One region of the Staphylococcus sp. SUC_1.2 genome, then DNA from elsewhere that is predicted to be linked to it. Evidence: riboswitches for the same ligand, from Rfam matches in the RefSeq annotation. Region 1 holds a riboswitch; the other holds the start of a gene.
The links. Region 1 has a riboswitch for S-adenosylmethionine ahead of metX (homoserine O-acetyltransferase MetX). Riboswitches for the same ligand answer to the same signal wherever they lie in the genome.
Positions count from the first base shown of each region.

Region 1 (3,221 bases):
TTAAAATAAGACATCCCTAAGAGAGATAACTTTAAAAATATCAAAAATTTCTGATATTTTTAAAGTTTTGAACTATCAATATTTTGAAACCCCCTTCTCTCTAACCTCACTCAAACGGATGTCTAAAAATATTGAAGCGTTTCTTAGATTATATTAGACTGAATTTAATTATACTATATAGTCAATTTAAAAATACATATATATAAAGGGGGGAGCTAACATGACGTCACATGTAACATTTCAACAAGGGGTCAAAGAATGTATTCCAACACTACTAGGATACATCGGTATAGGACTATCATTTGGCATCGTGGCAGCTTCTCAGCATTTTAGTGTTCTAGAAATTCTTCTGTTATGTTTACTGGTTTATGCAGGCGCAGCACAATTTATTATTTGTGCTTTAGTCATTACTGGCACACCTATATCAGCAATCGTGTTAACGACGTTAATTGTGAACTCCCGCTTCTTTTTATTGTCTATGACATTATCACCTAATTATAAAGATTATGGTATATGGAATCGTTTAGCTTTGTCTTCTATTCTTACTGATGAGACATTTGGCGTTGCTATAACACCACACTTAAAAGGGGAAACAATTAATGATCGATGGTTACATGGATTAAATATTACTGCTTATTCATTTTGGGCAATAGCTTGTGTGTTAGGAGCAGTCTTTGGGAAATACATCTCTCATCCTGAAATGTTAGGGTTAGACTTTGCGATTACAGCCATGTTTATTTTCTTGGCTATGGCTCAATTTGAAACGATTACACGTTCCAAAGTAAGTATATATATCGTATTAATTGCGTTCGTTATTGTAATGATGTTCATTTTAAGTTGGTTGATGCCCTCTTATGTGGCCATTCTTGTTACATCAATTTGTGCTGCAACACTTGGGGTGGTGATGGATCGATGACGATAACTGGACATATGCTTTTACTTATCGTTTTATGTGGATTAGTGACATTAATTGTACGTGTCGTACCATTTTTAATGATTTCACGTATTCAACTGTCAGAAACAGTCATCAAATGGCTGTCGTTTATTCCAATTTCATTATTCACTGCGTTAGTTATTGATAGTTTTATCGTTCAACATAAAGGTATGCAAGGCTTTGAATTAAATATTCCATTCATTGTAGCAACCATTCCTACAGTCATTATTGCATTTGTGACACGTAGTCTAACCATCACTATTATTGTAGGTATTGTATTCATTGCAAGTATACGATGGTTCTTTTAATTCATTTATTTACTGCGCATTGAAGTTAACTAGACAATTGTATTAAAATAAGTTTAAATTAAACAATTCAATCAATATATAGATACTCTTATTTTGAGAAGTAGAGGGAATTGGCCCTATGAAGCTTCAGCAACCGACAAATCATTTGTACGGTGCTACAACCAACGAGATACTCGAATGATAAGTACTAAAGTATTATCGCTTCACACTTTTAAAATTAAGAGTAGAAGCGATTTTTTTATTCTAAGGAGGCATAGCATGACAAATTATACAGTAGATACATTACATTTAGGTGCTTTTACAACAGAATCAGGTGAAACGATTGAGAATTTAAAATTGCGTTATGAGCACGTAGGTTATTCGGGACAACCGCTTGTTGTGGTTTGTCATGCTCTGACTGGTAATCATTTAACTTATGGTACAGATGAACATCCTGGATGGTGGCGTGAAATCATTGATGGTGGTTATATGCCAATCTATGATTATCAGTTTCTTACTTTTAATGTTATTGGAAGTCCTTTTGGTTCAAGCTCCCCATTAAACGATGCTCATTTTCCTAAAACCATCACATTAAGAGATATCGTTAAGGCAATTGAATTGGGAATAAAGGCCCTTGGATTTACTAAAATCGATATTTTAATTGGTGGCAGTTTAGGTGGCATGCAAGTGATGGAATTATTATATAATCATCAATTCGAAGTAGATAAGGCAGTCATCTTAGCAGCTACAGATAAAACCTCTTCATACAGTCGTGCTTTCAATGAAATTGCACGTGAAGCGATTCATATTGGAGGTAAAGAGGGACTTAGTATTGCAAGACAACTTGGATTCTTAACATATCGTTCTTCAAAAAGTTATGACGCGCGTTTCACACCAGATGAAGTAGTCAATTATCAACGTTATCAAGGCAATAAGTTTAAAGAATCCTACGATTTATCGTGTTACTTAACGATGTTGAATGTCTTAGATAGTCATCATCTTGATCGTCAGCGCGATGATGTGGATGAGGTCTTCCAATCTTTAAATACAAAAGTACTAACGATGGGCTTTACAGATGACTTGTTATATCCAGATGATCAAGTCAGAGCAGTAGGAGAACGTTTTAAATATCATCGTCACTTTTTTGTTCCAGACAACGTAGGCCATGATGGTTTTTTACTTAATTTTAATGACTGGGCACCTAACTTGTATCACTTTTTAAAAGTTTCGAAATTTAAACGAAAATAATAGATAAGAGAACAGTTAACACATTTGTTTAATTTGAATATAGAGGTTAAAATAGAAATTATAGTCAAAAAAGTATAGGAGTGGCGAATGTGTTTTCAAAAGTACATCCTAAAGCAATGATTATAGGGACTATCGTGCTTGTAGCAGTTGCTTTAGTTACGTATGTATTGCCAATAATTGGTCTGGTTCTATGTTTATTCGCTACCATTCCAGGGATTGTCATGTGGCATAAATCAATTGCTACATTTGGAATTGGAGCTTTACTCACTGTAATTATCACGACCTTATTAGGGAATACCTTTGTATTAAGTGCCATGATTCTAGTTTTATTACTAAGTTTTGTAATTGGCCAATTATTAAAAGAACGTACATCTAAAGAACGCATCTTATATATCACAACAATGTATATAAGTATTGTGACGTTAATTGTATTTATGTTATTACAAGCGTTCAAAAAGATTCCAAATACCGAAGTATTGATTAAACCAGCAAAAGACGCAATGAACAATGCGATTGTAAATTCAGGCGTTGAATCAGATTATAAGATCATCTTAGAAGAAGGATTTCGTCAAATGGCTGTTCAACTTCCAAGTTACATCATTATTATTGTCTTTCTTTTAGTTTTAATGAATATCATCATTACATTTCCAATTTTACGTAAATTCAAAGTAGCAACGCCTATGTTTAGACCTTTATTTGCTTGGCAAATGAATCGCACATTATTATGGATTTACATGATTGTGCTAGTATGT
Region 1 covers NZ_JANJPM010000014.1:9,083-12,303, forward strand. The annotation lists gene NR218_RS06295 (AzlC family ABC transporter permease) at 221-916, shown strand; gene NR218_RS06300 (AzlD domain-containing protein) at 913-1,242, shown strand; SAM riboswitch class I at 1,328-1,429, shown strand; gene metX (homoserine O-acetyltransferase MetX) at 1,501-2,469, shown strand; gene NR218_RS06310 (YybS family protein) at 2,559-3,221, shown strand, end outside.

Region 2 (3,221 bases), on a different contig from region 1:
TGATTTAGATTGTTCAAACATCCCTCTGTATTTATCTGGAAATGGAATATGATAAAAACCATTTAATAAAGGGCCATAATGTTTACGCATATTTAAACTGATAGTCGACATTGATAACGCTCCAAATGTAGAGCCATGATAAGCATTTGTAAAGCTGATAATATAGGGTCGTCCTGTATAAGCACGTGCAAATTTGATAATACCATCATTCGCATCCGAACCACTCAAACCAAATGTGACACGTTTTTCATAATCACCTGGCGCAATATCGCATAACTTTTTAGACAGTTTCACTAAAGGCTCGTGATACATATATGCGGGGGTATAATGAATAAATTTATCTACTTGCTTTTTAATCGCCTCTGTTACCTGTTTTGGTGCATGACCCACATTTTGTGAGCTTGCACTAGCTAACAAATCGATGTATTCTTTTCCATCTATATCTACTAAAGTTGCTCCATATCCATGATCAATCACTAATGGATAATATTTTATACGTCCTGAAGTAGCAAAATACTTACTATCTTCTTTTATCATATCCTCTGCTTTACTCAAATTGACTCATCCTCTCCCAAAGTATCAACAACTTATATCTAACTTTCTTTATTGACTTCAATTCTTGTGATAATAATCAATATCTTACTAATAATTGTCAGATTTGTAAATATTTTCAGAAAAATTAAAATATATTGTTTCTATCTTTTAAACAATGATAAATATAAATCATAAAAGGCCTCTAATAGAGACCTTTTATGACTTATTTGTTTTCGTATGGAATAACATCATCGCCATATTCTTTTTTAATATACGCTTTGATTTCTTTAGATTGCATAACTTTTAATAATGTTTGGAATTTTTCATCATTTTTATGACCTTCTTGAACGGCAATCGTATTCGCAAATGGTGATGATTTACCTTCCATAACAATAGCATCTTTAGATGGTTTTAAACCATTATCAAGCGCATAGTTTGAATTTATAATGACTGCAGCTCCTTCACCATTCTTATATGTTTTTGGTAAAAACTCTGCACCTTGTTGATGGTTAAATTTCAAGTGTTTTTTATTTTCAACAATATCCTCAAATTTTGCATTTTCAATTTTAACGCCTTTTTTTAATTTAATTAATCCTTCATTAACAAAGAAAGATAAAAAACGTCCTTCTTCTGCAGGATTATTAGAAACGTAAATCGTCGATCCATCTGGAATGTCTTTTAAATTTTTATATTTTTTACTATATACACCCATAGGCGTTGTAAACACTTTACCTAATTCTTCAATTTTATAACCATGACTTTTCTTTTCAGCATTCAAATATGGGACATGTTGGAAGAAGTTCGCATCAACATCGCCTTTATCTAATAATTTATTAGGCACCTTATAATCATTAACTTCTTTGACTTCTAAATCATATCCTTTTTTCTTCATTTCTTCCTTAGCTTTTTTTAACACATCACCATGAGGTGCTGGCGACGCTGCTACGGTAATTTTTTTATTATCTTCTTTCTGATTTCCACAAGCTGCTAGCGTTATCGTTACTAACAAAATACTGATCATACCTATTAATTTTTTCATATGTATTGACACCTTTTTATAAATTTTCAATTCTCATTTCCTCTTACTAGATATGTAAAGACATAAAAAAATACTTTCAACTATTAAGAGAAAGCATCGACACACTTTCTCTCATCTTCTAAAGTATGATTAACTTTATGTGAATTAGCACCATGTCATACAATGACGGTTGCTGGGTTTCGTAGGGCACATCCCTCCACCACTCTTGATAAGAGTTAATAGATTATTGAATTATTAATAACTTATCATTGATTTAAACTTTGGTCAACATGTTTTTTCAATATTCTAAAAATTTAAAAAGTGTTAAATCAAATATTTCAGGGAATATTCTTATAGTATGTATATAAGAAGGAAGGAAAATTATGATCCGTTATTTTTATCATTGTCTTAGTGCTTTAGTTATAAGTATTATCTTATTAATTACAATGACTATCATGGATGGCATAGTTCAATCGACTCATCTTACTTTATTGTTAATTAACATCGATTTCTTAATTGATCCAAGCAAAACGCCGTTATTATTAGAACTAGCCATTCATGTTTTTATAGGATGGTTAATATATTTTATTTTCTTACTTATTTATCACGTCTTTAAACCATTATATAAAATAAGTTATGTCTTATTAATGATTGTTTTTGCCTTTCTTTATCCGTCACTCGTCGTTATGGCAAAGCGTTCATTCTTTCACTTTAGCTGGAATGAATACGGTTTATGGATGATTGCTCATATTATTTTTATAATTTTAATGGCTTGTTCCATTCCATATTTTTCTAAAAAGAAGTATTAATGTCCTATATAAATCATGTGATAAATATTGATTTAATGTTTACAAATTATTTATTCTTTAAGTTAAGTTAAAGATTTATTATGTTTTTTTTTAAATCCCTGTTTCTGATCTATTCAAATGCTACACTCTAGTTGTAATTGATCATGAATGAAATGGGGTTTTCATTATGAAGAAAGTATCTTTCGTTGCATCTACACTTTTAACAAGTACAATGCTACTTACAACGACTCAATCTGTAGAAGCACATACTACTAACTTAGTGACTAAAGAAAATGCTAAACAAATTGCTACAGATGCATTATCTAATAGTGGAGGTAATCCAAACCTACAACGACTTGGTCGTACTGTTGACAAAGGCGCATACTTTGAAATTATAAGTCATAATAGATTAAATGAAGGCAGTGGAATGTATAAAGTTCATAAAAATGGCGAAGTTGAGTACAAAAATGGTAGATATAGTGACTTTAATCAACTTCAAGATACACGCATTCATGCAGAATCAGGTATCGCTAAAGCCGCTAAAACAACCTCTTCTAATCATAAACAAGTTCATTCTGTTGATTGTGCACGTGAACTCAACCGTTATTATGTAGGAACGGTTGCTTCTTCTGAGGTGCCATCATCTAAGTCACTTAAAGATACTCAAACATCACAATCTTCTGTTAAAACACTCCCAAGTACTGGAGACGTTACACAACAATACTCAACTCAACTTCTAGCCTCACTTCTATTAGTTATGGGAACTTCATTATTACTGAAACGAAAACATCATAGTCATTCTTATTTATCTACTGAACATTTCTAATAAATAAAAAAAGGAATGCGTCAAGGAATTCAAAATGAATTCTGACGCATTCCTT
Region 2 covers NZ_JANJPM010000008.1:69,248-72,468, reverse strand. The annotation lists gene NR218_RS04380 (aspartate aminotransferase family protein) at 1-555, opposite strand, end outside; gene NR218_RS04375 (MetQ/NlpA family ABC transporter substrate-binding protein) at 758-1,573, opposite strand; SAM riboswitch class I at 1,682-1,788, opposite strand; gene NR218_RS04370 (hypothetical protein) at 1,936-2,361, shown strand; gene NR218_RS04365 (LPXTG cell wall anchor domain-containing protein) at 2,528-3,166, shown strand.
Region 2: another riboswitch for S-adenosylmethionine. It lies ahead of NR218_RS04375 (MetQ/NlpA family ABC transporter substrate-binding protein); the one in region 1 lies ahead of metX (homoserine O-acetyltransferase MetX).